One region of the Salinivibrio sp. MA440 genome, then DNA from elsewhere that is predicted to be linked to it. Evidence: predicted binding sites of a transcription regulator. Region 1 holds the regulator's gene; each other region holds the start of a gene.
The links. The regulator CRP, encoded in region 1, controls carbon source genes, mostly activating them, when cyclic AMP is high. The targets are predictions, from matches to a motif close to TGTGANNNNNNTCACA.

Region 1 (10,899 bases):
GGATACCCAGTCTGGTCAGATCATCAATGACTTTGCTTATGATCGGCGAGTAAAACAAGTCGCCTTGCATCGTGAGGGGAAGTACGCATTTGTCTCTGACGGTGGCAACCGCGCTGTGATTTGGGCCCTACCCAGTGGCGAGAAAGTCAGTGAATTGGATATCTTTGCTCGCCAAGCCATTTATGTCAGTGCCCGGTTTTCCGATGATGGTACCTTGCTAGCCACCGGTTCACCGTCACAACGGGTCGAATTGTGGGATGTGAAAACGGGTAAAAATATAGGTCGTTGGCAAGCATTGGCCCAGCCAGATACTCGCCCACCCAGCGCAGTGGTGTATGATGTAGCGATTGATCCAACTGGACGTGTTATTTCAGGTACCTCGGCCGGGATTGCCCAAGCTTGGTTAACCGACGCGCAATAACGAGAGAGCAATATGAGCGAGATAGATAAGTTACAACAGCAAATTGATGATCTTGAGTACAAAGTGGCGTTTCAAGAAGACACGATCGACCAGCTCAATACCGCATTGACGCGACAACAAGGTGATATTGAGCGCATGACGGTGCAAATCCAGTACCTTGTCAGCAAGCTCCAACATGTTGAGCCAGAGAATATTGCTAGCCAAGCTGAAGAAACACCCCCCCCGCATTATTGAAACCACACCGTATGCGTGACGATTAGCGCGCGGTCACGACGGCCAAATAAAAAAAAGGCGCCAAACGGCGCCTTTTATTCGATGGTACTCATTACCATTTATCTGTCGTCGTGATTAGTGGTCGTGGCCACATTCTTCACCGTCTTGGTGAATGTGCCCATGTGAAAGCTCGTCTGCAGTGGCTTCACGCACATCAACGATTTCCACTGAGAAGGACAGGGTTTGGCCTGCAAGCATGTGGTTGGCATCAACAACAACTTCATCGCCTTCAACCTCAGTCACTTCGACTGGGATCTGGCCTTGGTCGGTTTCAGCCATAAAACGCATACCAACTTCAACTTGATCGACGCCTTGGAACACGTTAGCCGGTACACGTTGTACCATGGCTTCTTGGTAGTCACCGTAAGCTTCGTCTGGGCCTACAGTCACTTCAAAGTTCTCGCCTTTTTCACGGCCTTCCAGCGCGCTCTCAAGTCCGACGATCAGGTTACGATGACCGTGTAGGTATTGGAGAGGCTCTTGTGCTGTTGATTCATCAACAAGTGCACCGTCTTCATTTTTTACTTGGTAAGCCAGGCTGACTACCACATCTTTTGCAATTTTCATGCTCGCTCCGAGACCGGAAGGTAAATGGACTGCCGATGATAACGGATCCCCTACTCCGGTTTAAAGATCCCAATGACATTCTCTGCCGACTCGGCGCCAGAGTGTGACTGTTGTGCCGATTCCGGTAACCGACTATCGTGGTAATCGCAGCTGACACATTCCACTTTGTCAATGTTATTCTCACGCCACACTCGCAATGTATCGCGTTGTTGGCACGACGGACAGGCAGCGCCTGCGATAAAACGTTTTTTCACATCAACACCTTATTCGTCTCGATTCCAACTTTGATGCCGCTCACTATCACCGCGCATTTCTCGGTCAAAAATTTCTTCCAGCTCTTTGCGCGCTTCTTTAACTCGTGATGCAGTCGCGACATCTTGACTGTGCTGAGGCAATAAATCTTCCAGCACCCGCATGTCGAGTTTACGGAACAATATTTCTGCGCGTTTCGCTTTGTACGGGTGCATACCTAGGGACTCTAACGTTTGCCGCCCAAGATCCAGCGCGCCCAAAAAGGTTTCCCGAGAAAACTGCTCGACACCGTGCGCCATCAACTGATACGCCTCGACACGACTACGCGCACGCGCCATTACTTTTAGATTAGGGAAGTGATGGGCACAAAGATCAACAATCTCCATCACTTCGTCTGGCGAATCGGTACAAATCACGATCGCTTCAGCCGTCTTTGCACCAGCGGCACGTAATAAATCGAGTTGCGTAGCATCACCATAATACACTTCGTAGCCATAGCGGCGTAGTAACTTGATTTGAGTCGGATCACGTTCCAGGATGGTCACCCCAATTTTATTGGCGAACATCAAGCGACCGACGACCTGACCAAACCGACCAAATCCGGCAATGATGACTCGCGAGTCAGTCTCAGTGAATGGCGCTTGCGGAGGCAAGGATTCAGGCTCGTTAAAAGTACGCGCAAACCAACGCTGCTGGAGCGAGAGAATTAACGGCGTAGTCATCATCGACAAGCTCACGACCACAAGCAAAAAGGCATTTAATTCTTTATCCAGTAGCCCTTGGCTACGCGCGGCAGTGAAAATCACAAAGGCAAACTCTCCCCCCTGACTGAGCAATACCGCCATTTGACTGCGCGCCTTGGGCGCGACACCAAACGCACGCGCCAGTCCATACAGTAAGCAGGCTTTACCACCGACTAACGCAGCCACGGCACCGATGATCGCCCAGGGATATTCCAGTAAAAGCCCTAAGTCGACCGTCATCCCGACCGCTATAAAAAACAGCCCGAGTAATAAACCCTTAAAGGGCTCAATTGCCGTCTCAAGCTCATGGCGGTATTCACTCTCAGCCAACAACACCCCGGCTAAAAACGCCCCCAGCGCCATCGATAGACCAAGGCTTTGCATGGCCAATGCAATCCCGATGACCAAGGCAAGCGCGGTGACATTAAACAACTCGGTGACGCCACTCATCGCGATCAGACGAAAAATAGGGCGCAAGAAAAAGTGACCGCCGGCCAAGAGAGCGCCAATGCCTAAAAACATCCAGAGGACATCAAACCAACTGCCTGCACTGCCACCGGCCAACGCTGGGATCACAGCCAGTATCGGGATCACGGCGATATCTTGAAATAATAAAACGGCAAATCCAGATTGTCCGGTTTCGCTGCGCATTAAGCGTTGGTCTTCGATGATTTTCATCGCAATCGCGGTAGAAGAAAGTGCCAGCCCCGCCCCGATCACCACGCCTTGTGGCAACGTGAGCCCAGCGAAGACACTTAATGCCCCTATCACGACCCCGGTCAGCACCACTTGGCTACCACCAAGGCCGATAATGGGGCGCCACATTTTCAATAGCTTTTTAGGGTTAAGCTCCAAGCCAATCAAAAACAGCAGCAGCACCACACCAAATTCGGCAAAATGCAGGGTTGAGTCGACATCATCGATTAAACCCAGCCCCCAAGGGCCAATCACAATGCCTGCTACCAAGTAGCCAAGCACCGAGCCCATCCCCAAACGCTGCGCCAAAGGCACCGCAATCACGGCTGCCAATAAAAAGATAAACGCGATGAGCAGAAAGCTATGATCCACGATGTGCCTCCTGCTTCGCTAAAGGGTTAGCCAACCAGTCCGCATAGAGTTCAGCAAAGGCATTGCGATCAGCATCGGTGACGCGGCGCGCCCAGTGAAGAACTAAAGGTGAGACCCAGTGCATGCGGCATAACGCCGCCGTCAGTTCAAAAGGTTGCAATAACTCCTCCATGGAATATTTGTTGTAGCCGATTTTACTGAACGCTTCTGCTGCTCCACCTGTGGTGACCACAAAACGACATGTTTTTCCCGCTAACGCATCCCCCCCTTGCCCATGAGCAAAGCCTTTTCCGAGTACCACATCAATCCACTCTTTCAATAACGCCGGGCATGAGTACATCTGTAGGGGGTGTTGAAACACCAACACATCGACGTCAGTCACCAACGCACGCTCGTGATGGACATCCACCACAAAATCCGGATAAGCGGCGTAAATATCATGCACTGTGACATTCGCCAGCGGGCGTATCGATTCGAGTAATCGGCGATTGGCGACCGATTCATCCGGATCAGGATGCGCCACGATAACAAGCACCTTGGGAGGGCGTGGGTTGTCCTTCTTATCTTGAGGCATACGCTTCCTTGTCGTTATGATTGGCCAAGCACACAATCTGTTCTTTATGCCATGTTTTTAACTTTAACATACAAAAAGGCCAACCCCCCTGTCTAACCACTCGCGCCACGGGGTGGAATTTGGCAATCTCCGCATCAAGCTGGTATAACGACCGCGCAACGTGCATACATCAACCCAAGACAGACTGAGTAATCATGATTCGCTTCTCCGACATTCAATTGCTTCGTGGTGGTAAGCCCCTGCTTGACCACACCTCTGCCATCATCGCACCCGGCGACAAAGTCGGCTTAGTGGGTAAAAATGGCTGTGGCAAGTCCAGCCTGTTTGCCTTGCTACGCCACCAACTTTCGCTTGATGCAGGGCACTATGATTACCCCAATCAATGGCAAGTGGCTTGGGTGGCACAAGAAACCCCCGCATTGGATAAAAGTGCGCTGGAATATGTGATTGATGGCGATACCGAATACCGTGAGCTGCAAGACGCGCTGCGCAACGCTGAAGCCAAAGATGATGGCAATGCAGTGGCGTTGTTACACGATAAGCTCGATGCGATTGGCGGCTATACCATAGAGGCGCGCGCCGCAAGCTTGCTGGATGGATTGGGATTCAGTCAGACGCAAATCCATTGGTCATTAACGCAGTTCTCTGGGGGCTGGCGCATGCGACTTAACTTGGCACAAGCTTTGTTATGTCGCTCAGATTTACTGCTACTCGACGAGCCCACCAACCACCTCGATTTAGACGCAGTGATGTGGCTAGAAAAATGGTTGCAGCAGTACCCGGGAACCTTGGTCTTGATCTCACACGACCGTGATTTTCTTGATCCTGTGGTCAATCGTATCATTCATATTGAGCACGCTAAGCTGAATGAATACACCGGTAACTACTCGGATTTTGAAAGCATGCGCGCGCAAAAGTTAGCACAACAGCAAGCGCAATATGAGAAGCAACAAAAGCAAGTTGCTCACATGCAATCCTACATTGACCGTTTCCGATACAAAGCCAGCAAAGCCCGCCAAGCGCAAAGTCGGATAAAAGCGCTGGAACGCATGGAAAAGGTGCTACCGGCTCAATACGATAATCCATTTAGCTTTACCTTTTTACCCCCTGATGCATTGCCCACTCCCATTCTTATGATGGATAAGGTGGCCGCTGGCTATAACAAAACGCCAATTATCGAGAACATTCGCCTTAACTTAGTGCCTGGGGCGCGCATTGGCCTGTTAGGGCGTAACGGCGCGGGCAAATCAACGCTGATCAAGTTATTGTCGGGCGATTTGCCGGCGATGGCTGGCGAGCTAAGCTACTCTCAAGGGGTGAAAATAGGTTATTTTGCCCAGCATCAACTCGATACCTTACGTATCGATGAAACGCCGCTCCAGCATCTAAATCGCTTAGCACCAACTACTGCCGAGCAAACCCTGCGAGATTTTCTCGGACGGTTTGGCTTTCAAGGTGACAAAGCGTTGGAAAACATTGGCCCTTTCTCTGGCGGCGAAAAAGCACGTTTAGTCCTTGCATTGTTAGTTTGGCAAAAACCGAACTTGTTACTGTTGGATGAACCGACTAACCATTTGGATCTCGACATGCGCCAAGCGTTAACGCTCGCATTGCAATCCTATGATGGCGCGATGGTGATCGTCAGCCACGATCGCTTTTTATTGCGTGCGACAGCCGATGACTTGTATTTGGTGGACAAGGGCGCAGTGCTACCCTTTGATGGCGACTTAGACGACTATCACCGCTGGCTGACCGAACAACAACGCGCTGATCGTGCGGAAAACAAAAAGCAAGCCGCAGACGAAAAACTTGCCCCACAGCAAACGCAGTTAGATCGAAAAGCACAAAAGCGTCGTGAAGCCGAATGCCGAAAACAAACGGCGCCACTACGAAAAAAAATTGACCGTTTAGACACAAAGATCGAACAACTTTCTGCCATTATCGCAGAAGCAGAAAACCAATTAGCGGATCCCGCTATTTACCAGAGTGACAACAAAGCCCGTTTAACGGAGCAATTGCAACGCCAAGCCGATGCAAAGTCGACGCTCGAAGAGGTGGAACAAGAATGGATGGAGCAACAAGAAGCGCTAGAAGCCCTGGAGGCGACATTCAACCAACACTAACGCCTGGGATGGCAAACGCCGCCGATCTTTGGCAGTTTTGTTTGCACCACTATGCTAAGCAAGAGGTCAAACAAGCCTGCCTTAAATTACAAGACGAGCACCAAGGCAATGTGAACCTTGCTTTGTTGCTCGCTTGGATTGAAAGCCACGGTTACGGGCTTAGCCCCGAGAGCCTCACCCAGCTTAAGCACGCCTTGAGCCGGTCTGAACATTTGCTGATCGCTTATCGCCATCTAAGACGCGATCTCAAGCCACGCGTGGGAACCGGCCAATATAAAAAAATGCTCAACTTTGAACTCAGTTTAGAAAAGTTCCAGCAACAAGACTTGATTGAAGTGCTTAATCGTCAATCCTGGCTCACACAAGCCGCGTCTCCCTTGGCCTATTATTGCCGCCAGCTATCCCCCTCTGCCCGAAATCTCTATACACCACTACGGGTAGACCGGCCTACAAAAGAGGATGGAGCAGACGATGATGACACCCTTTAATCCCATTCCAACTGCCCGTAATGCGCATCTGCAAACCTTACTGCCACGCCTGCTGCGCCGGCAACCGCTTTTTGCGCCTATTTGGCAAGCGTTTGATCTGCCTGACGGTGACTTTGTCGATCTTGCATGGACGCATCATCCCGAAGTAGGACAGCCTATTATTGTCTTGTTTCATGGCCTGGCAGGAAGCTTTGATAGCCCTTATGCCAATGGATTATTGGCCGCTTTTAAACAGCAAGGCTGGTGCGGTGTGGTGATGCATTTTCGCGGTTGCAGTGGCCGTCTTAATCGCGCGCCGCGGACTTATCATTCCGGCGAAACGGAGGACGCTCGGGCATTTTTGACCTATTTACGCCAGACCTACCCGAACAATGAGATTGCCGCTGTGGGAGTCTCTTTGGGAGGAAACATGTTGGTGCGCTACCTGGCCGACTATCAGCATGATCCGATTGTCAGTTGTGGTTGTGCTATTTCTCCCCCGCTCGATTTAGCGGCGTGCTCGACCCGTATTCAACAAGGGTTTTCCCGTGTTTATCAAGCGTATTTGCTACGGTCGATGCGACAAACCTTATCGGAAAAACTTACCCGACACCAAAAAGTGGGTCGGTGGCATGCTGGGGAGCGGCCAAAGATTAAAACTCTGTTCGAGTTTGATCAAACGGTCACCGCACCGCTGCATGGCTTTGACGATGCTCAACACTACTATCAAAGCTGTAGTGGTTTATCTGTCCTTGACGCTATTACGGTCCCACTTGCGATTATCCATGCGAAAGACGATCCCTTTATGACCGACGCAGTGATCCCAACCTCGCCTCTGCCCGCGAATATTGACTATCAACTGAGCGAACATGGTGGGCATGTTGGTTTTGTTACCGGCAGTTGGCGCCAGCCACAGTTCTGGCTGGAGCAGTCGGTGCCTCACTGGTTAGCCTCACGCCTTTGCTCGTCCCGTTAAAAAAGGACGCCACGCAAAGCAAAAAAGACCGACGCACATTGATCTACTGCATTGTGTTGAATGATTGGGTAAAATGCGAGCTGATTCACAATATCAGCATCAAGCACCCTAACGTCTCAGCCATAAATCAACAAAAGGTGATGTAGTATGATGGTTCCTTGGCAATCGGTCCCTGAGGAAACACTGACTCGTTTAATCGAGCACTTTGTGTTACGGGAAGGAACCGATTATGGTGAGCAGGAAGTCAGCTTTGCACAAAAAGTGGCGGATGTTCGCCAACAACTGCAATCCGGCGACGCCGTGATTGTGTATTCTGAGTTGCACGAGACAGTGGATATTCGTCGTAAAGAAGCACTCAGATCTTAGCATCGCTGTACGCAATAAACAGCGATACACATTCAGACTGAATGACAGGGCGCGTCATGTCGGCTAAACACCCAATCATCGCGGTCACCGGCTCTTCAGGAGCAGGGACCACCACCACATCCGAAGCATTCCGTAAGATGTTCCAGATGATGAACATCAAAGCGGCGTGGCTAGAAGGGGACAGTTTCCATCGCTTTACGCGACCGGAAATGGACGTCGAGATCCGTAAAGCACGTGAGCAAGGACGGCACATTAGTTACTTTGGCCCCACCGCCAATGATTTTCCGCGATTAGAGCAGTTTTTCCGTGAGTACGGTGAACTCGGCACAGGCAAATATCGCCGCTACTTGCATACCTTTGACGAAGCGGTGCCCTACAATCAAATGCCAGGGACCTTCACACCATGGCAGGATTTACCCGACAATACCAACGTACTATTTTACGAAGGCTTGCACGGCGGTGTGGTTAATGGTGAGGTCAATGTCGCCCAACATGTCGACCTATTGATTGGTATGGTCCCGATCGTCAACCTTGAGTGGATTCAGAAGTTTGTCCGCGATACCCGCGATAGGGGCCACTCACGCGAAGCGGTCACCGACTCGATTGTGCGGTCGATGGACGATTATTTGCATTATATTACGCCGCAATTCTCACGCACTCACATTAACTTTCAACGGGTGCCGACGGTCGATACCTCCAACCCACTGAACGCCAAAGGCATTCCTTCGTTGGATGAGAGCTTTGTGGTGATCCGCTTTCGAGGGATGAAAAACGTCGACTTTCCTTATCTGCTGCAAATGATCACGGGGTCTTTTATGTCACGGCATAATACACTCGTCGTGCCAGGCGGTAAGATGGGCTTTGCGATGGAACTTATCATCCGTCCATTGATTCAGCAGCTAATCGAAAAAGGCAAGATTGGCTAGGGCGTAGCGCATCTATCGTGTATTACTTCTCAAGCCGTGATCTTAGCCACGTTTTTGCCAGTTTTTTAGGCGGTTGGCCTAGATCAAAATCAAGAAATTGCTAACAAAAAAAGATACACTCTTGTTAACATACAGTGAGCTTGTAGCCCGCGCCCAGACTTCGTATTCTGTGCATAGATCTGGTGGGTTACCCCTCAGACAAAGATAGGACGTTGTTGCCGGGCAACACATGCAGAGGAAATAAGTTATATGGTTCCAGGAAAACCTCAAACAGACCCTACACTCGAGTGGTTCCTTTCACATTGTCACATCCACAAGTATCCGTCTAAAAGCACGCTGATTCATGCAGGCGAAAAAGCGGAGACCTTGTATTACATCGTGAAAGGGTCTGTCGCCGTTCTAATCAAAGATGAAGAAGGCAAGGAAATGATCCTGTCTTATCTTAACCAAGGTGATTTCATCGGTGAGCTAGGCCTTTTCGAAGATGATCAGGAGCGTACCGCTTGGGTTCGGGCTAAGTCTCCTTGTGAAGTGGCAGAAATCTCATTCAAAAAGTTCCGCCAACTGATCCAGGTTAACCCCGATATATTGATGCGTTTGTCCTCACAAATGGCGCGCCGTTTGCAAGTGACCAGCCAAAAAGTGGGGGATCTTGCCTTCCTGGACGTCACGGGCCGTATTGCGCAAACCTTGTTGAATTTAGCGAAGCAACCCGATGCCATGACGCACCCTGATGGCATGCAAATTAAGATCACACGTCAAGAAATTGGCCAAATCGTTGGCTGCTCGCGTGAAACCGTGGGGCGTATTCTTAAAATGCTGGAAGAGCAAAATCTTATTTCAGCCCATGGTAAAACCATCGTGGTATACGGTACCCGCTAATCACAGCGCTCTCTGTATTCCCAACCGACGCCCTGGCGTCGGTTTTTTTATCGCCGCTTTCTGGCAAGCGTCTGGATAACTTCTACACTCAAAACGATATTGTTAACACTTAATTAACAAGGTGTCGTTTATGAAAAAACTGATAACTGCCCTCACCGCCCTCGGCCTCGCTGTATTTTCAGTCCATGCCACGGCTAACACCACCATTGTCCATCCAGAACCGCGAGCTGGCTCGGCACTTGATCTCTATGCCATTGAGCTGATTGAATTTCTTGCCGAAAAATCAGGAGAATCTGTCACCTTACAAGCCTTTGACGGCCAAATTGGATCTCAATCTCGTAAGGTGGAAATGCTCAAGCAAGGCAAGCTCACCGTCGACTGGCTTGGTGCCGACCGTACACTGGAAGCTGAATTGATCCCCGTTCGCTATCCCGTGTTTCGTGGCTTACTCGGCCATCGCCTGTTTATTACCAATCAAGCCACTGAGCCCCAACTTGCTCAGATAAGTAGTGCGAGTGACTTGCAGTCTCTGACTATGATTCAGGGACAAGGTTGGGCCGACGTCAAGGTGCTTAACTCAGCGGGATTTCGCGTACGTGAAATATCGAGCTTTGAAAACATTTTCAAAGTGGTTGATACGGGCAGGGCCGATCTCTTCCCTCGTGCCTTGATTGAGCCTTTTAGTGAATTAGCCGAGCGGCCGCAATACGGTAACCTGTTAGTTGACCCACACCTGATGCTGATCTATCGCTTCCCAATGTTCCTGTTTGTGTCTCCGCAACATGCTGACGTCGCCGAGATGTTAAATGGCGCTTTGGCCGCAATACGGTAACCTGTTAGTTGACCCACACCTGATGCTGATCTATCGCTTCCCAATGTTCCTGTTTGTGTCTCCGCAACATGCTGACGTCGCCGAGATGTTAAATGGCGCTTTTGAAGCGGCGTATCAAGACGGATCATTTATCGAGTTTTTCAATAATGCGTCTTTAGTTAAGGAAACCTTTGAAAAGGCGAACATTGGTGAGCGTACTGTCATCCGAGTCGATAACCCGCATTTAAGCAACGAAACACAAGCGATTCCAGACACGTTTTGGCTCGACATCGAGGCCCAATAGACGACAAAAAAAAGGGAGCGTATCACACGCTCCCTTTTCCCATGATGTCGATAAGCAATGCGTGACGCACTAATGGGTGCTTTCAAAGATTTTGTCTGCCGAAGCAGCCACAAAACCTTGGTAGAGCTCACCATTGGGCAACACAT
Region 2 (10,899 bases), on a different contig from region 1:
ATACGGAAACCACACGAGAAACGTTCATTGTGTCTTTGTTTATTATCGCCATAACTCACTAATGGGTGTATCAGGCGAGAAGTCGTGTGCAATTTGTGCCTGTAGCAGCTCAGCAGTGGCGATTGCATCGGTAAGCGCATGGTGGCTTTGATAAAATGGCAACTGATAGCGCTGCCGACTGTCAGCCAAGCGAATCGATTCCGGCGGCCGACGGGCTATCCAGTCAGCGAAGCTACGCTTGCCGGTGCGATGCTTCCAGGCTTCTAATTCCATGGTATCGACCATGGGGAAAATAATGCCCTCGCCTAGCCGCTCTTTTATCGCACGATCCAAAAACTCGCGTTCAATCCGGCGATAATGCACCACCACCACTGAACCCGCCAGCGCACTGAGTAATGGCTCAATCACATGGGAAAAATCCGGTGCATTGACAATGTCGGAGTGCGTGATGCCGTGAATGACAATCGACGATTCGGCAAGTGGTCGGTTGGGGTTCACAATCCAATGCTGGGCCTGTTGGCAGCGAATACGATTGAGAGTAAAAGGCACTAAGCCAATACTGACAATCGCATCTTGCTGGCTATCGAGCCCCGTTGTTTCAAAATCAAGCGCCACAAACGGCACTTGCGAAACGGGCGTGTCGGGTGACACCCATCCTTGCTGATAAAAGGCCTGCAAGGTTTCGTGCTGCACGGTCTCGCGTTTCGTGTCTAGCATCGCACGCCAGTCTACCTGGTCTGCATCCTCTTTTTTCCTAAGATTAAAGTGGAACATATCCTTCCTTTACGACCGATTGGGCTGATAGCGGAATTTCAAAAATTTCTGTGCATTACTTAAAATCTGAAAGGCGTCTTTTAAATTACGGCGCTCAAAGTCAGATAAGTTCTCCGGCTCAATATTGTTATCAGGTTCACGATCCGCTTCTATATCTAATGCTTGGTGACGGATCCTGACCATCGAAATAAACTCCATCGCATCGCGCAGATCGGGACCGCGGCCTTTGGGTAAGATCCCTGCTTCGATAATATCGTCTAAACGCTCAAACGAGTTTTGCGAGCGCGAATCGGTCGCCAATGCATGAACACGTATCAAGTCGGCTAAGGGCGCGGTACCACGCCGCTTTAAGTTAATCGAATTATTGTGGCGACCGTCTTGCTCCATGACAAAATCTTTAAAAAAGCCTAATGGTGGAGTGCGGTTCAAGGCGTTACGCGCCATGGACGCCAAAAAGCGATTATTGCGACGGGCGCGACGACCCACGAAAGCTTTAAGTTGCTCGGCCCAGTTCGTTCGACCATGCACCCCATCCAAGTCGAAGAAAATATTACTGTCGAGCAGTGAACGCGGGCTAGGATTATCTATCCAATCGGCAAAGCATTGCTCCCATTGTTTCAGCGTTTTACGCCACTCGGGGTTGGTCGCCATGATATTACCGGTGCAGTAGGTATAACCACATGCGTTTAGGCCATCAGAGACGCGCTTAGACAGGGCTTCAAAATACGCATTGTGTTGGCCATGATCGTAGTTGTCATCAAGGATAATTGCGTTGTCTTGGTCGGTGACAATCAGCTGCTCATCACGCGCCATAGAGCCCATCGCCAAAAAGCAATACGGCACAGGCGGCTCACCCAACTCTTCTTCGGCAAGCTCTAAAAGACGCTGCTTAAAACTGCGTCCAATCACCGACAGTGCCGAGCCAATCATATGCGAGTTGGCATCTTCATTGACCATGCGTACAAAGCAATCTTTGACCTGCTTAGATAAGATCACCAAATCCTCGACCGACTGCTGACGGAAGATACTCGCCACCAAGAACAAGCTGTTTTGCGACTCGTAGCGTGCAATATCAGACAAGGCAACCACACCAATCGGCTTGCCGTGTTGTAGCACCGGCACATGGTGCAAGTTGGAGCGCAGAATGGTCAGCATGGCCTCAAAAATATACGCATTATGATCCAAGGTAATCAACTGTGGCGACATGATCTCCTGAACCGGCGTTTCATAAGGCAAACCTTCTGCTAACACCCGGTTACGCAAGTCTCGATCGGTAATAATCCCCAGTACCGGTTTGAGCCCTGTTTCTGGATTGGGCTCATCACCCATGACCAAAATCGATGAGACGGTTTCTTGCGACATCACTTGCGCGGCATATTGCACGGAGTCAGTACTGGCAATCATCACCGGGTCGCGAATAATCAGTTTCTTCACTTTGGAGGTGGTGAGATCATTGGCTTCATTGTGGCTTGATACCGCTTGGCGCAAGCGTGTTCTATCTTCCACCTCGACAAAATCGGCAAAATGCTCAAAATCATCAAACAAGCGATTAAACGTGGCTTCCGGAATAAAATAGATCAAAGTGTCTTCAATCGCTTTCGCTGGCATCCGCACACGATTGTTCATCAATAGACCCATTTGGCCAAAAATGTCGCCCTCGGATATGCGGTTATACAGGGTGCCATTACGGCGAAACAGCTCGACAGCGCCGCTACGCATGATCGCCAAGTCGTGAATTTCATCACCGTAAGCAAAAATATCGGTGCCTGCACGGAAATAACTGATCTCAATGCTGGTTGCCACTTCTGCGACCACCTCTTCGGGCATTGAATCAAATGGGGCGTACTGTGCAAGAAATGTTGCAATCTCGATTTGTTCAGCTTCCATAGCGCTCACCTAAACGTGCGATAATATCGTGGTAGGACACAGTGAATCAGAATGTCCGTTGGCGGTGACACAGTGTGCCGTATCACTTGCCATAAAAAAAGGCAGCCTCGAAAGCCTGCCTTTTCTATCTTAGCTAACTATCAAGCAGTTAGCACACTTCTTTATTTTGCACGCGGCTCAGAAGCAAGGCCTTTAAACAAGGAGAGCGTCGCCACCAGCAAGACCACCGCGAACGGGAAGCCCGTCGAGACCGCCATTGCCTGCAACGCAACAAGCCCGCCGCCGAGGATCAGTGCGATCGCGACCAGGCCTTCGAAGGTTGCCCAGAAAACGCGCTGCGATACCGGTACGTCCATTTTCCCGCCTGCCGAAATGGTATCTAGCACCAAAGAGCCGGAGTCAGACGAGGTAACAAAGAAGACAATGACCAAGATAATACCGATAAACGAGGTGATCTCTGCTAACGGCAACCCTTCTAGCATGGCAAACAAAGTCAGCGACAACTCTGCGTCAACCACTGCGGTATACCCTTCATTGACAAACTGGTTAATCGCAGTGCCACCAAATGAAGTCATCCACAATACGCTTGCGGCGGATGGGATCAGCAGCACACAGGTAATAAACTCGCGAACGGTTCGCCCACGTGAGACGCGGGCAATAAACATACCCACAAATGGAGACCAAGAAATCCACCATGCCCAATAGAACGCGGTCCAACCTTGGGTAAAGTTGGCATCCTCTCGGCCAAATGGCATAGCCAGCGCCGGCAGGTTCTGTAAATACGCCCCGAGGTTACCAAAGAAGCCGGTCAGAATCGCTAACGTTGGCCCGACGATAATCACGAAAAGGAGAAGTAAGAACGCCAGGCCTAGGTTGATCTCAGATAAACGCTTTACTCCTTTATCCACACCCGCTACGACCGAAAAGATCGCCAACGCAGTAATGCCGATCACCAGCAAGACTTCAGTGGTGGCCCCCAATGGTGTATCAAACAAATAATGCAAACCACCGGATGCTTGTGATGCACCAATGCCAAGCGAAGTAGCGAGACCAAAGAGCGTCGCGACAATAGCTAAGATATCAATCAAGTGACCGGTCCAGCCCCAAATACGCTCACCAAACAACGGATAAAATACCGACCGAATGGTCAAAGGAAGCCCTTTGTTATAAGCAAACAATGCCAAACCGAGTGCTAATACGGCATAAATCGCCCAAGGGTGTAAGCCCCAGTGAAAAATGGTTGCCGACATCCCCAGTCGACGCGCGGCTTCGGTATCACCGGCAGCAGCCCCCAAAGGCGCCCAGTCGGTACGTAGACCATCAGTACCCGTTGCGGTCCCTTGTAACGCCGTTTGGAAATGGGTTAGTGGCTCAGAGACACCATAAAACATCAAACCAATGCCCATACCGGCGGCAAAAAGCATCGCGAACCAGCCAGCATAGCCGTAATCCGGTTTGGCCTCAGTGCCCCCCAGCCGTACCTTGCCTAGTGGTGAGACAATTAGCACCAAACAAGCGATGACAAAGACATTACCGGTTAAAAGAAAGAACCAGTCGAGATTTGCGGTTAACCAAGCACGCATCTGCTCAAAAATCGGGGCCATTTGGTTTTGGAAAGCCAACGTCACAAACACAAAGGCCATAATTACCAAACCCGCGACCATAAATACGCGGTTATGAATATCAAAGCCAAACGGGCCAAACTTGAGGGCAACGTTGTCCTGACCGACCTGATAATCGGTGTCGATCGGGTTCACCTTCCCGTCTGGTGTCATCATATCTTCATGGCTTTTATCGCTCACACGTAAACTCCTTACTCCGTCTACTCGGCAACCTGTCATTATTGCTAAACGCTGCCTGGACAACACTCGATATCGAGGTAAACGTCAGCACGCAAAAAGAAGCAATGACAGAAAAGTCAGCAAGAATATCACACAAGATGAATAGGTGAATAAAGGGCTGGCGAGCTTGGTCAATATTTAACCACTTCATAACGCTCCGTCTCGAGAGACGAACATTAGCGGCAAAGGGAGGCTGAAAAAAGAGGGCAATAAAACAGCGCTAACAAAAAAGAGGCAACGCATGGTGCGCTGCCTCTTTCATCATTGACTAGATTAACGATGTTTCGCTAACTAGCCTCGCGGCTCTGACATCAAGCCTTTAAACAAGGAGACCGTCGCGACCAACAGCACAATCGTGAATGGGAAACCGGTTGATACCGCCATCGCTTGCAGGGCAACCAAGCCACCGCCAAGGATCAGCGCAACAGCAACCAAGCCCTCGAAAGACGCCCAGAAAACACGCTGTGGTACAGGCACATTCACTTTACCGCCCGCTGAAATGGTATCAATAACCAATGAGCCCGAGTCAGACGAGGTCACAAAGAATACCATAACCAGGATAATCCCGATAAACGAGGTGATTGATGCCAACGGCAAGTCATCCAACATCGCAAACAGCTTGAGTGAAAGCTCCGCATCAGCAACAGCGGTATAGCCTTCATTAACGAACTGACCAATCGCCGTGCCACCAAAGGCGGTCATCCAAAGCACACAGGCCGCTGAAGGGATGATAAGCACACAGGTGATAAATTCACGCACAGTACGACCGCGTGAAACACGCGCAATAAACATACCCACAAATGGGGACCAAGAAATCCACCATGCCCAATAGAAGGAAGTCCAGCCTTGGGTAAAGTTCGCATCTTCACGGCCAAATGGCATAGACAGCGCAGGCAGATTTTGTAGATATGCCCCTAGGTTTCCAAAGAAGCCGGTTAAGATGGCAATCGTTGGACCCACGGCAATCACAAAGATTAGCAGCAACAGTGCCAAAATCATGTTGATTTCAGACAGGCGTTTGACCCCTTTGTCTACCCCTGCAACAACCGAAAGGATCGCCGCGCCCGTAATACCCATCACCAGCATGACTTCGGTGGTATTACCCAGGGGCGTGTCAAACAGATAATGCAGACCGGCGGATGCTTGTGATGCCCCCAAGCCTAGCGAGGTGGCAAGACCAAACAAGGTCGCAATGATCGCGAGAATGTCAATCACGTGCCCTGTCCAACCCCAAACACGTTCACCGAACAGTGGGTAGAACACAGAACGCATGGTCAAAGGCAAGCCTTTGTTATACGCAAACAGTGCCAAGCCTAGAGCCAATACCGCGTAAATCGCCCATGGGTGTAAACCCCAGTGGAAAATAGTCGCAGACATACCTAGGCGACGGGCAGCTTCAGTATCCCCGGCTGCCGCCCCCAAAGGCGCCCAGTCAGTGCGAAGGCCGTCAGCACCGGTTGCCGTTCCACCTAACGCGGTTTGGAAGTGCGTCAATGGTTCAGACACGCCATAGAACATCAAGCCAATGCCCATACCGGCCGCAAAAAGCATCGCGAACCAGCCCGCATAGCCGTAATCCGGTTTGGCCTCAGTACCACCCAATCGAACTTTACCCAGTGGTGACACAACCAGCACTAGACAAGCAACAACAAAAATATTACCTGCAGAAAGGAAGAACCAGTCTAGATTTGAGGTTAGCCATCCACGCAAATCCCCAAAAACAGGACCGATTTGGTTTTGAAATGCCAAGGTGACAAAAATGAAGGCCAAAATCGACAGCCCGGAAATCATAAATACTCGGTTATGAATATCAAAACCAAACGGGCCGAGTTTCAGCGCTACGTTATCCTGACCGACCTGATAGTCAGTATCGATCGGGTTAACCTTCCCGTCTGGTGTCATCATATCTTCATGGCTTTTATCGCTCACGAGTTAACTCCTTAGTCCGTTTATTCGGAAGCCTGTGAGTGTTGGTAGCGAGCTCATTATTTATTGATGTTTAAGCCATCTTTAACATCAATAAAAGATCAGTCATCACCACACAGTCGGCTACATTAACACATCTCGAAAATTTTTTAATTAGGGGCCTAACCAAATGTTCATTTTGTGACCACCTACTAAGAAAAAATCAGCCCGAATCCCGCGTCCTTACTCGCTCAGCGAGTTATTTGAACTCTTTATTTCAGAACTATAAATAATCGTGTCGCTAAGGAAATAGCACTATCCTTGGCCTATTCGAATCATAGCCGGGTTTTATTCTAGATGCCCATGAAAAATAGACACAGTCACCATCAACACTTTTGATGCAACGCAATCTTCACTCACAATGCTGATAGGAAGAACCCGTCTCGACACCTTTTATAACCAAGATGTCACGCATCATTTACGAGCTACAACACACCTTTTATCAATATAGACACAAGTGCAATTAAATGAACACAAAGAGGACAAAAAGTGACTCTTGTCACATTATTAAAATCGCGTACAATACCGCCGCAATCGTTTTCCATCCTAAGTTTAACGTTTGCGGAGCAACATCATGCAGTTTGGCATTGGCCTTTTGGGGATTAGTGTCCTCTTCCTTATCGCGGTTGTCTTTTCGGAAAATCGCTCCGCGATTAATTGGCGCACAGTGGGAGGTGCGTTCCTAATACAAATCGTCTTTGCTGGCTTTATCATCTCTGTTCCGCTTGGTCAGCGTATTCTAGCTAACGCATCAGAAGCCGTGTCGGCGATTATTAGTTTTGGCGATATTGGCGCTGAATTTCTGTTTGGTGATCTGGCTAAGTTTAAACTTGGTTTTATTTTCGCTTTTAATGTACTTCCCACCATCGTTTTTTTCTCTGCACTGATCGCTGTGCTTTACCACATTGGGGTCATGACTTGGATCATTCGCCTCATTGGTGGCTTATTGCGCCGCGTACTTGGCACTTCTCGCACTGAGTCCATGTCTGCCACGGCCAATATCTTTGTTGGCTCCGTTGAAGCGCCGTTGGTTGTAAAACCTTTTCTTTCTACCATGACTCGCTCCGAGCTGTTTGCTGTTATGGTAGGCGGGCTCGCCTCAGTCGCCGGCGGCACCATGGTGGGTTACGCAGGCTTGGGGGTAGAGATGAAATACCTGATCGCGGCTGCGTTTATGTCGGCACCTGCTGGGTTAATGATGGCCAAAATAATGGTACCGCAGACCGAATCCCCCATGAATCATGCTCAACACCAAGCGCTCGAAGACGATCAAGATAAACCAGTGAATGTGATTGATGCTGGCACGCAAGGCGCCTTGAGTGGCTTACAAATTGCGATGGCCGTGGGGGCCAGCTTACTCGCCGTGATCAGTATGATTGCGCTGATTAATGGTGGGTTAGGGAAACTGGGGCCTATTTTAAACTTGCCGCAACTAAGCCTTGAGTGGCTATTCGGCTACCTATTTGCACCAGTGGCTTGGCTGATTGGCATTCCCTGGCAAGAGGCGATGACAGCAGGCACCTTGATTGGTAAGAAAATTGCTGTGAATGAATTTGTGGCGTTTGCGGATTTTATGAACCTAAAAGAAGCGCTCTCTCCCCATAGCCAAGCCATTGTTACGTTTGCGTTATGTGGCTTTGCCAACCTCACCTCAATAGCAATGTTAATGGGTGGCTTGGGCGGCATTGTCCCAGAGCGCCGCGGTGATATCGCCAAATTAGGCATGCGCGCCATTCTTGCCGCAACCTTAGCCAACCTCATGAGTGCCACCTTGGCAGGGCTATACCTCTCCCTTTAATAGCAACATTACTTTGTGTTTTCGTTATTTATCACCATGGACGGTGAGTCGCTTGTGGAGGCTCGCTAGCAAACCTCTGGGTCTGTTACACTCTTTCACTTTACATTAAGAGAGTTAAATCGATGCGATATCCTTGGGTGCTTTTTGATGCGGATGAAACCCTGTTTCACTTCGATGCGTTTGCGGGACTACAACGTATGTTTTCGCGCTACAATGTCAATTTTGACCATCACGCGTTTGCGGAATACTCAGAGCTAAACAAGCCTTTGTGGGTACAATATCAAGATGGTGAAATTGATGCTCATACGCTACAAACCGAGCGTTTTACGCGTTGGGGAGAGCGTCTTAACGTGGCGCCTGCAACATTGAACCAGGGTTTTTTAGATGCAATGTCTGAGATTTGCGAACCATTGCCAGGCGCGCGCGATCTTATTAGTGCGATCAAGCCACATGCACATATTGGTATCATTACTAACGGATTTACCGCTCTCCAAGATATCCGCCTGGAAAGAACCGGGTTGAAGTCTGCGATTTCAACCTTAGTGATATCCGAGCAAGTGGGCATCGCCAAGCCGGACCCTCGGATCTTTGAACATGCCTTTGAAAAAATGGGAAATCCCCCCAAGGACAAAATCTTAATGGTTGGAGATAATCCACATTCTGATGTGCTGGGTGGCATGCGTGCAGGGATTGATACATGCTGGCTTAATAGCGATAACACACCGTCACCAGCAGGCATTACGCCAACCCATCAAGTCGAGTCACTTTTTGATCTAAAAGCATGGTTGATCTGAAAACGTGGTTGCTCTAAAAACGTGGTTGTGGTTAACCGAAAGGCATAAAAAAAGAGAGCGTAATGCTCTCTTTTTTATGCTCAATGACTCGTGGACAAGATTTGTCCACGATGGCTCACGAACAATGCTTAGCTATGGTCGCCACGTACAAAGGCTGCTTTTTCAGCGTGCTGGCCTTGATCTGTGTTAGCGACATAGTTGACTGAACGGCTGTTCTGGTTTTGTGCATGAATAAATACACGACCAGACTCGTCAGTGACTTTCGCATCCAGACCGGATTCGCTGGTCACTTTCGCACCTTCAACCGCTTGGCCTTGCTCGGTAACGGTTACCCAAGCGCCGCCTTCAGCTGGGGTGACATCGAGGTTTAAACCACCAGCCATTACAGAGGTTGAAGCGAGCGTCAGGGCGAAAATTGCTGCAAGTTTTTTCATGGTTATTTCCTCTTTCGTATCGGGTTGACTGCTATTAAACGCCAATAACGCGGATGCTTTGTCACCTCACTGTCTCTATTTTGAAAAATGGCTATTTTTTTGAAAATGCTATTTTTCGCAGAAACTTGCTCACAAAGCATACTCCCTAGAATCGACAGTATGTTCGCGTTATTGCGTTGGAACGAGCACGAGATTACGCCGATAAAAGTGTGCGGACAATCACAATTATGCGAATGAGTTGTTCGAAAAATTTCACGTGAATATCAAGGTAATCAGGCGTAAAAGAAGGAATCGTGGCCAGGAATATTTTTGCCGCTGTGATCGGCTTCATCTCTCTCTTCGTTTTCTACAAGGCAGTCAATTAATCATTCCCAGGAAGTCACCAAGCGTTTGCAATGTTGCATCGCCGTCATGGTGGGGAGTAAAAAATGAGAGGGAGAACAATGATGTTAAAACACACAATGACCAAATTTGCAGTCACTGCCACGTTCCTCGCAAGCATGGGCTCCGCGGTCGCTGCTCACCACAAGGGTGATCATGATATTGTTGATACTGCGATGAAAAATGATGACTTTTCAACGTTGGTCGCAGCAGTAAAAGCCGCTGATCTGGTTGATACATTGAAAGGTGATGGCCCATTTACAGTGTTTGCGCCGACCAATGCGGCCTTTGATAAGCTCCCAGATGGCACCGTAGAAACACTGCTGAAGCCAGAGAATAAAGACAAACTAACCGATATCCTCACTTACCATGTTGTCCCCGGTAAGGTCACAGCCGAGCAAGTTATGGGTATGTCATCAGCAACCACGGTGCAAGGTAGCGATGTGATGATCAAAGTCTCTTACGGTGATGTGAAAGTGGACAACGCGACTGTGGTGAAACCCGATGTCATGGCGTCCAACGGCGTGATTCACGTGATTGATACCGTGATCATGCCGTAGTATTTATTCGGTTATCAACAAACTTCGCAATGATCAGAAAAGGCCTGCTCTCGAGCAGGCCTTTTGTATGGCTAGACATGGGGCTGACTCGTGGTGAGTTATGCCGCTTGGTCTGTGTCTTTTTTCTGAAATTTACCCAATAAAGCATGATAGAAGTCATGATCAGACAAGGTACCGAGAAATTCACCATTTTCTACCAGCAATACAGGCGTATTGGTATTATAGCGAATTTCAATCGCGTCACGCATCTCAATATCGGGTGAGGCCACAACAATGGTGTTATCGCCAACTTGTGAGAAATCGAGCGTGTCTTTGTCCCACTCAACCACACGCAATGGTTGATCGCCTGCGGTTGCAGAGAAAGTGCCATCTTGCTCAGCCGTGACCCAGATTTCACGTCGATCACAGATTTTCCAACGATTCTCAACGCGCGTTAAGTTATCAGCCGTTTTCATCATTGAGCGT
Region 3 (10,899 bases), on a different contig from region 1:
CAAGCCCCCCGGCTTTAGAATAACTTGCTCGCCCTTCGGCACTAAAATTTGCGCGATTTGACGCATTTCCATCATGCCATCCACCATGGCGTGTTCATGCAGTTCAACCCGTTTGGCGGCTGGTGTGCTGGCGCTCACCACTCGTTTTAGCACCTTACTTTGGTTATCCAACACCATAAAGGCCGCACTGTTGGGCGCACCAGGAGCACTCGCGCGCGCATAAGCATCATGAAGAAAAAATTCGCCATGCGCATGCGCTAGGGGAGCCAGTATAAAAGCAATAGCGGCAATAAAAGGCTTGAGAAATTTCATTGTTATTCCTTATCGTTATCAGTTACCCGTTGAACGGCGGCGACCAGCATGTCGGGGTTTAAGGTGTGTGGGATTTTTTCCAAAAGCTCGCCATCAGGCGAGAGAAAGTAGAAAAAAGAGCTATGGTCAACGGCGTAGTCCATGGCAGAGTCTTCTAGCTCGGTAATGCGATACAACACACCATAGCGTTTCGCAAGTTGATCAATTTGCGCCTTGGAGCCGCTGACGCCTGTGATTAGAGGATGGAAAAAATGCGCGTACTCGGCGGCTTTTTCGCTGGTATCACGTTTTGGATCCAGCGTGATAAATACAGGCGATACCGCCTTTTGCGTCGACTCTGGCAGCGACTTTAATGCCGCCGACAAAACCGCAAGTGATGTTGGACATACATCAGGGCAATGGGTGTAGCCGAAATAAACAATCCTTGGTCGGGGATCGTCAACATTATATAGGTTGAAAGGCTGGCCATCGGATTGCAACGCGCCAGCTTGCGCTTGTTGTTGTGTTTGTTGGTAATTGTCATAAAGGGCGCGTGCGCCTAAGCCAACACAAACGGCAATAATGGCGACTAGCCAAGCTTTTTTACTCATTATCGCTCCATGCGTACTTTAATGGGGAAGTGGTTTTTTGCTTCGTTATCCAGCGTAATCGTGCCTACCCATGTCATGCTATCTTCTGTGCAGACGGGCAACATTAATTCTCCTTGGTAGGTTTGCTCATCGGTTTTTTTGAGCGCAAGCCGGTACTCACCCATGTTCATCTCCACGCCTTTGAGCTTGACCAGTAAGGTATCTCGCGCGAGTGGTTCGGGGCTGATGACCGTCAGTCTATTTGCATTCATAGGGCGCACCGTCGGCTCAGCAAGTGACGCTTGGTAGCCTTTATACTGGCAAGTCTGCTGATTGAGCACGCACGCATCTGTTAGCACGGATGAGTGTGTTGATGCGGATGCCGGGCTGTTTTCACTTTCAACAAAAGTGGTTAGCCAAGTTGGCGTAAAAAACGCAAGCGCCACCAGCATAATGATACTGGCGGGGATCAATAGACGGCGACTCACGGGCATGCGTGAGGATGAAACATTCATGGTTTAGTCCTGTTTAGGCGAGAAGCGCTCCAACAGTAATACCAGCACAAAGCCCGTAATCATGGCAATCACCGCGAGGCCAACTTGTGCCGGATGTCCCACGATTGCCTCGTACGCGCCCGGTAGAAGGTTATCTTGCATCAAAGGGACTTGTTCACCCGATGAGTTAGTCCGCCAGGTAAGAGTATGTTTCCAAGGCCAAATTTTACCCAATGTGCCTAACATTAAACCGGTAAGGAAGGCGAGTGTTACTGCATAAAAACGCTCTAATAACCAGGACAGTAAATGAGAAAAACTCAATAAGCCGACGATGGCCCCCAAGGCGAGTAAGCCGAGCATATCCCATTGGCCTTGATGTACCGCGTCTAGAATCGGGCTATACATGCCGAGCAGTAACAGTATAAAGCTGCCCGAGATCCCCGGTAGAATCATGGCGCATATGGCAATGGCGCCGGATAAAAAGACGGTGAGAGGGCTGGCTGTCAATTGCAACGGATTAGCGACGGTGATCCAATACGCAAAGCCGATACCGATAAGCGCGGCGAGTACCGTTCTTAGCGTGATTTTAGGGGCGGGGAGCTGTTTGGCGATATGCAGTGCTGACGCAATGATAAGACCAAAGAAAAACGACCACAGAGGGATGGGATGGTTGGCCAGCATCCAACTAATGCCCTTCGCTAAACCTGCGATACTGCTTAAAATTCCGGCTAATAACACACACAAAAAGGTGCCGTTGATGTGTTGCCATACGGCCTTAAAACCTTTGCGCCGCCAGAGCGAGAACAAGCTCGGGGTAATACGCCGAATACTTTCCAGCAATAGTGTATAGATGCCAGTAATAAACGCGATGGTGCCGCCAGATACGCCAGGAACGACGTCAGCGGCGCCCATTGCTACCCCTTTCAGATAGGTTGAGACCAGATTCTTGATCATAATACCATTCATCGATAAAAAGCTAAGGGCTGCATTATACCGAGATGAATCGTCAGTGATAGGCCTGCTTATACTAGGACGACTAGTCGTCTTCGCCATTTAAATTTTGAAGAGCATCAGCTAGTGCCCTCACGCGTTCATTCGTTTGATTGACAAGGCGACGAATTTCGGCTGCAGACTCTCCAGAGCGTTGTGCCAATTGTCGTACTTCATCGGCGACCACGGCAAAACCTCGGCCCGACTCACCGGCCCGAGCTGCTTCAATAGCTGCGTTGAGCGCAAGTAAGTTTGTCTGTTCGGCGATGCCGTTTATTACACCAATAATTTGTTGTATTTCGCTGCTAGATGCTTCGACTTTTGTCATTTCCTTCTCCGTTACATCAACAGCTTGGGCTCTATTGGTCACATCAATACCGTAGGAGACGAGGTAAACAGGGTTCCCTTCGGAGTCAAAAATGGGGGCGACGACAGTATCGAAACGGCGTTCGCTTCCGTCTGCAGCTGTAAACGGCAGTACTTCTTTTATTTGTTTACCCGAGAGCACATCGCTAAATGTCGATTCTCCGAGCTTATTCTTGAGGTTGTTGCTTAGAATTTCTGAGTTCGACGATGTTTCTGCGCGTAAGTGGTCAAGCATGTACGAATTAAACGAATCAGGTGTACCGTCAAGACTCCACTGCATAATGCCATTGCTGACACTGATCGCATCAAATCGACGTTCTGCCTCAAGTGATCGTTGTTTCGCTTCGGTGATATCAGCTTGAATAGAAATAAAGCTAGATAACTGTCCGTTATCATCAAAAATTGGATTGATAGAGACAGATATCCAATAGGCATCACCGTGTTTGTTATAATTAAGGAGCTCGTCGTAAAAGGGTTCGCGATTTTTTAGTTTTTGTGAGATTTTCGCGACTGTTTCGGTGTTAGTTCCTGGCCCTTGAAGCATAGTGCCTGGTTTTTTGCCGCGCATTTCCGACATTGTATAACCTGTGAGTTTTTCAAACCCTTGGTTAACATAACGGGTATAGCCGTCAGCATCGGTAATAATGACTGAGTTATCTGTCTCATCTGCTACCATCGATAGCATTTTGAATTCTTCCCGACGCTCAACTTCCTCTGTGACGTCTTTGACAAACGCGGTGTACTGAATCTCGTCATCAAGTTCTATTTTAGATATTGAGAAACTTCCCCAACGGTTTTCACCATTTTTACGTACGAAAGGGACTTCGCGGGTGGAGCCCACAATTTTGTTGATACCGGTTCTTCGGTTTCGATTGACTAATTCATCATGCTCATGACGGTGTTGTTCAGGTACCAACATTTTTACGTTATGGCCTAGCATTTCGTCCCGAGAGTATCCCCACATTTGCTCAGCAGATTTATTAGCAAAGGTGATGCAGTTACGGCCATCGATAGTCACGACTGCATCTAGAGCTTGCTCGAGGGTTTGATTAACAATCTCTTGAGCTTGTTTTTGTGCAGAGATATCGTGAACAAATGCGGTGTAAGTAGATTTTCCAGCATGTTTAATATGATTTAACGAGATGTTCACCCATACACGAGTTCTATCTTTTCTTTCTAGCTGTACATCGCGAGATGTTCCGACGATGCGATTTTCTTGGGTCGTACGGTGATGATTAATGAACCCGTCATGACTGCCCCGAATTTCTTCTGGAACCAGCATTTTGACGTTGTGACCTAATACTTCATTGCGTTGATAACCCCACAGCGATTCAGCAGCATCGTTGAAATAGATAACGTTATTTTTTTCGTCGATGGTCACGATAGCGTGTATCGACTGATCCAGTGTTTTTTTGTAACGTCCATCAACGACTAAGTCCTTAAACATTGGCTTGTCCTTTATTGATCATTAACACTCGTGTACTTGTGAGTGGCTGGTGGTGTCAATTTTGTGATGTGTATTCCAACTCGTAAGAATTACCGTATCACATCCGGTACTCGAATGTTGAGTAGACCGATCAACTTTAGGGTTAATATCAACACAAAAAATGATGGGTATTTAAGGCCAAAGTGAGCGCATGAGTGTTCGATTTTCAACCATTGCCGGAATGCCTGCAGCGGGGAGCTAGAAAGGATAATTCATCAGGTTGACCTTTAATGTGTTGTAGGGAGGCCAAGCTTACTGAGAAGTGAATTGCACCAACTGTGATCGCGTTATAACTCAGTACATCGATGAGAAAATTTTTCTATAATTCAATAAGTTATCACAAAGTATAGGCTGAGGCGGAATAATAACTACGCCCCCAGAAATCTCTGAGGGCGTAGTGGTGCGAGGTTAATTGCCCATCAGTTGCAAGAGGTTTTCGGCGGTGACGACCGCTTCTTTGCGATTGGCAATGTTGAGTTTTTGATAAAGGTTACGGATGTGGGTTTTAATGGTTGTCCCGGCGACATCTAGTTCATGAGCAATTTGCTCGTTACTGAATCCTGAATAAATCAAGCCAAGTACCTGCCACTCCCGCTGGGTCAATGAGCTGGTTCGTACTAACTCAGGAACGTTTGGATGCTTCACCAGTTTTTCGACAAAGGCTTCATCAAAGTGGGTTGAGCGAGAGCGTTGATGGCTGGCGATTTCTTTCAGTAACTGTTGTGCACGATGACGTTCTAACGCGCCAAGCGCTTGTTGTTCGATCAATGCATGCAACAGCGATGAGATAGCGTCACCCTCAATTAAAAAGTTACCCATCATACCCGTCTGATTAGTGAGTATAAGCGCTTCTTGAAGCTGCGTTTTCGCATACTCCGTTTCATGCTCTTTACTGGCGAGCACCGCTTCCACGATAAGATTTCGGTTCTTATCTGTCACGAGATTGGCTTGGTTCGCCTCGCGACGGAGAAAATCAATGGCTTGGCGAGCCTGATCATACTGACCTAGATGGAGGTGCGCCCGGGCGATATTACGCCATTGAAGCTGGCTAAAGTGATTACAGGCCGATGCGGGGCGAACGGCTTGATGCAGCCACTCCTCCATATGAGGAAGTTCGTGCTTGGCTTGCCAATAGAGTAACAACGATAAAGACGCGTTAGCGGTCCAATCGACATGATAAACCGACTCACGTAATAGATGCTCAATATGCTCAATGTGCTTGGCAGCTTTGTCGAGTTCACCGCGGCTAACAGCGACGCGGGCGAGCATGGAATAACTGTGTAGATGTTTGCTCGGGGGCTGATTCTCTAGCACTTGGAGCCCCTTGTAGGCACAGGCTTCGGCTTCGTCTAAACGGTTCCAACACCAAAGAATTTGTGCGCGAAGGCGTAAAGCAAATTCATGTAAAGGAACTTGGTGTAATTGCTGATCTTCAATGAGTTGATCGGCACTGTCGAGCAGCTCAAATGCCGCTTGCACATAGCCTTGTGCCAGGAGAATTTCACTTTGTTGTAAAATTGCCCAAAGTGCCTGGTGATACACTTGGTGCTGACGAGCGAGTTTTTCGGTTTGTTGCATCATCGATAAGGCACGATCGAGCTCGCCGAGCACATGGTTCACCTCGCCAACGACAGATGTCGCGACAATACGGCCACGGTAATTGGCGCTATCTAGTTGCTCAAGTGCTTTTTCAGCCAGGCGCATGGCCCGCTCTGGGTCGTTAGCATTAATTGCCACCTGTGCAAGTAGCGCATTGGCATTGCCTTGATAATCAATGTCGAGCGGTATTTCGCGAGCTTGATAGGCTTTTTCTGCACTTGCTAATAGCTCACCCACTTCATGATAGCGATGCTGGCTTTGTGCAAGCCAAGCTCGAAGTAGGCTTAAACTCGGATACTGGTACAAGTACTCGTTATTTAGCTTGCTGATAGCCGCTTCGAGGGTCGATAGCTCCCCACGGTTAAACATCCGCCAACCATATTGATTCAGAATATCTGCCAACAGGGCATCATCCTCGCCATAACGTGCGTGGCGCAATGCTTGATGTGGCGATTCAAGCTTGAGCCAAGCTAAGGCCGCTTGCCGATGCAGTGTTTGTTGCTGCTGTGGGATCCGAGCCTGGCGCTCATGGGCGAGAAATTCAGCAAATAAATGGTGAAAACGGAACCAATTGTTGTCGCCTTCGAGTGGATAAATAAATAAACCGTAGCGGTTCAGAGACTCCAGCATCCCCAACGCGTCGTCGCGCTCCGTTAAGGCATAGACTAATTCATCGTTGAACATTTCTAATACCGACACTTTCATCAAAAACTGACGGGTTTCAGTATCAAGTAAATCAAACACTTCTTCCGCTAAATAGTCCCAAAGGTGGGCATGGTTAAAGCTGGCACACGAGGCCGCGCTTTGCATGAGCGTACGCTTTTGGTGCTGCGCTTGAATTGCAATCAGTTGCAATGCTGACGGCCAACCTTCAACGTAGGTACACAAGGCATTGGCGGTTGACTCATCGACTCCATCGGCCACGCGTTGATTAAAAAAGCGGGTGGTCTCTTCGTTATCAAAGGCGAGTAATTCGTTCCCGATTTCGATCATTAAGTCACGAACACGCAAGTTCGCGGTGCCCAATGGCGGGTTGGCTCGTGAAGTGACGACCAAAGTGAGGTTATCCGGCATGTGCTTGATGAAAAAACGCATGGCTTCATGGATTTCTTCGTTATCAATAAGCTGATAATCATCCAATACCAGATAGCTGGTGGCATGAAAATTCGCTAACTCGGCAAACACATCGGATAAAAGTGCACGAAGCGATGAGAATTGGCGCTTCTCAGCAAGCTTAATGGTGTTTGCGCAGCCTTCTTGCGTGGCTTGATGCAGGGCTTGTAACAAGTAGTTAATAAAGCGGAAGCTATCATTGTCACTGTCATCAATACTAAACCAGCCAACATGGGACTGATCAGCCAGCCATTGTGCGGCCATGGTTGTTTTGCCATAGCCGGCGGGGGAGCGGAACATCACTAATTTATAGTGAGGCGCTTGTTGTAGCATATCGAGCACCCGAGGGCGCAATATGGCGTTATAAAGCCGACCTGGTCGAGTAAGTTTTGATGGGATCCACATAACACACTGTCCTTAACCTCAAATACGGTGCCGGCCCCTCAGCGCGACACTGCTTTATCCTCCTTGGAGTCTATGCGACTCCTAGATAGCAAACTATGATCTCTCTCCACTCTTGTGTTGATTGCTCTAGAATGGTGCATCTACGCCCTATATTTGTGATTTATATCACAATAGTTTTTTGTTTTCGCTATCCTTTAAAATAGCTTTGTACATTTATGTGTCCTGGAAAATATAGAATTTGCGCTGGAGCACAAAAATAACAAAAGTGATTTCTTACTTTTCATGCTGCTTTTCGAATGCTTTTTGTCCCATAACGTGATGTTGATCACTGGCTTGTATGTGGATGCTAGGATTGATGAGAGGCGGCTCACTGTTGGTGTGTGACACAGCTCTCTACGCCCTGCTATCTCCTCCTTTCCGTCACTGTGAGTGGGAGGATGTTTGTTACTCTCGAGTTGGGCAGGATGAATAGCCATCAAGGTTTCATTCCATTATTGAGAGTTATGACATGACCCCAAAACAGCAACATGCCTTTGATAAAAGTGCGTTTAAAATCAGCATGGTCCAACACTTGACCCAGCTAGGTCACGCACCTGAAACCGCTCAACAACGCGATTGGTACCTTGCCTTAGGGCGTGCATTGGCTGAGCACACAACAGGCGACTTGGTGGCGACTGAAAACGATCAAGCGATCAAACAGGCAAAAAGCGTTAACTATTTATCTCTTGAATTTCTCATTGGCCGCTTGACGGGCAACAACCTGATTAGCATGGGTTTATACGATGTGATTGCTGAGGCCGTTGGTGAACTCGGTCTGGGTCTTACCGACTTATTAGAGCAAGAGCGTGACCCGTCACTCGGCAACGGTGGGCTTGGGCGTCTCGCCGCTTGCTTTATGGATTCACTCGCGGCACAGCAATATCCAGCAGTTGGCTATGGCTTACACTACGAATATGGCCTTTTCCGCCAATCTTTCGATCAAGGGGCGCAGCAAGAAGCGCCTGATGCATGGCGTGAGCCAGAAGGCTACCCTTGGGAAGTCGTCCGTCCGGACCTGACTCAAACCATTGGTTTTTATGGCCATGTTGAGGTTGTTGAGGAAGCGGGGCATACCTATCGTCAATGGGTGCCTAGCTTGAAAATCCAGGCAATGCCTTGGGACTTACCCATTGTCGGTTACCAAAGTAACACCGTTTATCCATTGCGTTTGTGGGAAGGTCGAGCACTGACACCGTTCGCGCTTGATGCTTTTAATGCGGGCGAGTACACCCATGCGCAGCAAGCTGATATTGATGCGGGTAACCTGACTAAAGTCCTTTACCCCAACGATAATCATGATGCGGGCAAGACGCTGCGTTTAATGCAGCAGTACTTCCATAGCGCCGCCTCAGTGGGTGACATCCTTCGCCGTCACTTGGAAGCAGGACATGCGTTGGCGGCGTTGCCGGAGTATGAAACCATTCAGCTTAACGATACTCACCCAACGATCGCCATTCCGGAACTGATGCGTGTGTTGCTAGATGATTATCGCTTAGGTTGGGATGAAGCGTGGGCCATTGCTAGCCGTACCTTCGCTTACACGAATCATACGTTATTACCTGAAGCGCTTGAAACGTGGAGTGAATCGCTCATGGCAGAGCTTCTTCCTCGCCATATGGAGATCATTTTCGAGATCAACCATCGTTTCTTACAAGACGTGGAGCAAAAGTGGCCTGGTGATGTGCGCAAACAGCAAGTGTTATCCGTGATCGATGATCAAGGTGAACGCATGGTGCGCATGGCGAATCTGTGTGTGATTGGCTCTTATGCTGTCAACGGTGTCGCGGCCTTGCACTCACAGTTGGTTAAACGTGATTTATTCCCTGAGTTTGATGCGCTTTATCCAGGTCGCATTCAAAATGTGACAAACGGCATTACACCGCGTCGTTGGTTGAAATTCTGTAATCCTGATTTATCAAACTTGATCAGTGAAAAAATTGGCGAGCAGTGGCCAGCACAGCTTGAGCAACTCGAGCAGGTTGCACAATATGCTGACGACGCTGATTTTCAGAAAACCTTCATGGCGGTCAAGAAGCGCAATAAACAGCGCCTTGCTGACTGGGTAAAATCCAACCTCGATATCACGCTTAACACCGATGCGATTTTCGATGTTCAGATCAAGCGTCTACACGAATATAAGCGTCAGCACTTAAATCTATTGCATGTGATTTCGCTCTATCAGCGCTTGCTCAACGAGCCAAACTTTAACATGGCGCCGCGTGTTGTCTTTTTTGCCGCTAAAGCAGCCCCAGGTTATGAACTGGCAAAATCGATCATTTTCGCTATCAACAAGGTGGCCGAAACGATCAATAACGATCCACGCGTTGGCGATAAGCTTAAAGTGGTGTTTATTCCAGACTACCGCGTAAGCATGGCAGAAATTATCATTCCAGCCGCCGATGTGTCAGAGCAAATCTCAATGGCCGGTAAAGAAGCGTCGGGCACGGGTAATATGAAAATGGCCCTTAACGGTGCCTTGACCATTGGTACCATGGATGGCGCTAACGTCGAGATCCGTGAAGAAGTGGGTGACGATAATATCTATATCTTCGGCTTAGATGTTGATGGGGTCACCGAATTACGCCAAAAAGGCTATCAACCCGAAACAGCGTACCAAAATCAACCGCTTCTAAAAGCCGCTTTAGATAGCCTATTGGATGAAACCTTCACGCCAGGGCAGCCTGGTTTGCTGCGCCCTGTCTTTGACAGCGTGATGACAAGTGGTGACCCGTACTTATGTTTGGCTGACTTTGCTGATTATGTCCGCGCACACAATGACATTGATCGTGATTATCGAGACATGTCGCAGTGGGCACGCAAAGCCATTCTTAACACCGCGCTGGTTGGTAAGTTTAGCTCTGACCGTTCCATCCGTGATTATGTTAATAATATTTGGCAGCTAAAAGCGATCAAACGCTAATTGCTAATTGCAATATAACGGGTTAACAACCTGATAGGTGGCAAGGGATTCGCCTTGCCACCTGATAATAATGACAACAATATTGCCCAATAAAAGAAGGGGGCAGACCCCTCGGAGAAAGCGATGAAAGAATCTGCATTAAAGACAGTCGCACACATGGCGAACCTTGCCGACCGTTATATCAGTGCTTGGGGCACAGAAGCGGCGGTGCCAGACAGTACCTTACATGATTTATTAACGTCACTTGGCTATGACACACGTCATGATGATGCGTTGTTGGCATCAGCGGAGAGAAAACATAAAACGGATGTGCTTGCCCCCGTACAGGTGGTGCAAGACAACGAACCGGTTGAAATTGCGCTTTACCTTGGCACCAGTGCCAGAGACAGTGATTTTAGTTGGCGTTTGGAAACCGAACAGGGCGAGTGCTTTGAAGGTTATCTTCAGTCACAAATTATTCGCGACGAACGCAGTGAGGGTGGCCCGCTCGTTTTTAGTTTACCGTGCGCTCTACCTTGGGGCTACCACCGTCTTTTTGTAAACCGAAAGCGCCGCAAATCTCCCTATCAGATGACGTTAATTATGGCGCCTTCTCAGTGCTATAAA

Region 2: the regulator CRP is predicted to act here: its motif matches at 6,956-6,971, upstream of BZG80_RS06135 (NupC/NupG family nucleoside CNT transporter).
Region 3: the regulator CRP is predicted to act here: its motif matches at 7,714-7,729, upstream of BZG80_RS02810 (glycogen/starch/alpha-glucan phosphorylase).

What each region holds. Positions count from the first base shown of each region.
Region 1 covers NZ_MUFI01000026.1:31,175-42,073, reverse strand. Annotated here, with positions in the region: gene BZG80_RS09610 (WD40 repeat domain-containing protein) at 1-421, shown strand, start outside; gene BZG80_RS09605 (SlyX family protein) at 434-655, shown strand; gene slyD (peptidylprolyl isomerase) at 770-1,261, opposite strand; gene BZG80_RS09595 (YheV family putative zinc ribbon protein) at 1,312-1,515, opposite strand; gene kefB (glutathione-regulated potassium-efflux system protein KefB) at 1,525-3,324, opposite strand; gene kefG (glutathione-regulated potassium-efflux system ancillary protein KefG) at 3,314-3,898, opposite strand; gene BZG80_RS09580 (ABC transporter ATP-binding protein) at 4,093-6,021, shown strand; gene BZG80_RS09575 (TIGR02444 family protein) at 6,030-6,509, shown strand; gene BZG80_RS09570 (hydrolase) at 6,493-7,464, shown strand; gene BZG80_RS09565 (YheU family protein) at 7,612-7,830, shown strand; gene BZG80_RS09560 (phosphoribulokinase) at 7,887-8,756, shown strand; gene crp (cAMP-activated global transcriptional regulator CRP) at 9,006-9,638, shown strand; gene BZG80_RS09550 (hypothetical protein) at 9,769-10,470, shown strand; gene BZG80_RS09545 (hypothetical protein) at 10,445-10,753, shown strand; gene BZG80_RS09540 (DUF1338 domain-containing protein) at 10,823-10,899, opposite strand, start outside.
Region 2 covers NZ_MUFI01000013.1:50,670-61,568, reverse strand. Annotated here, with positions in the region: gene BZG80_RS06155 (3'-5' exonuclease) at 43-774, opposite strand; gene BZG80_RS06150 (DUF294 nucleotidyltransferase-like domain-containing protein) at 784-2,661, opposite strand; gene BZG80_RS06145 (BCCT family transporter) at 2,823-4,439, opposite strand; gene BZG80_RS06140 (BCCT family transporter) at 4,794-6,407, opposite strand; gene BZG80_RS06135 (NupC/NupG family nucleoside CNT transporter) at 7,042-8,265, shown strand; gene yjjG (pyrimidine 5'-nucleotidase) at 8,388-9,059, shown strand; gene BZG80_RS06125 (hypothetical protein) at 9,188-9,493, opposite strand; gene BZG80_RS06120 (fasciclin domain-containing protein) at 9,937-10,434, shown strand; gene choV (choline ABC transporter ATP-binding protein) at 10,533-10,899, opposite strand, start outside.
Region 3 covers NZ_MUFI01000006.1:16,400-27,298, reverse strand. Annotated here, with positions in the region: gene BZG80_RS02840 (copper chaperone PCu(A)C) at 1-312, opposite strand, end outside; gene BZG80_RS02835 (SCO family protein) at 315-902, opposite strand; gene BZG80_RS02830 (hypothetical protein) at 902-1,396, opposite strand; gene BZG80_RS02825 (DUF368 domain-containing protein) at 1,400-2,329, opposite strand; partial or broken gene BZG80_RS16195 (PAS domain S-box protein) at 2,492-4,178, opposite strand; gene malT (HTH-type transcriptional regulator MalT) at 4,626-7,334, opposite strand; gene BZG80_RS02810 (glycogen/starch/alpha-glucan phosphorylase) at 7,843-10,293, shown strand; gene malQ (4-alpha-glucanotransferase) at 10,417-10,899, shown strand, end outside.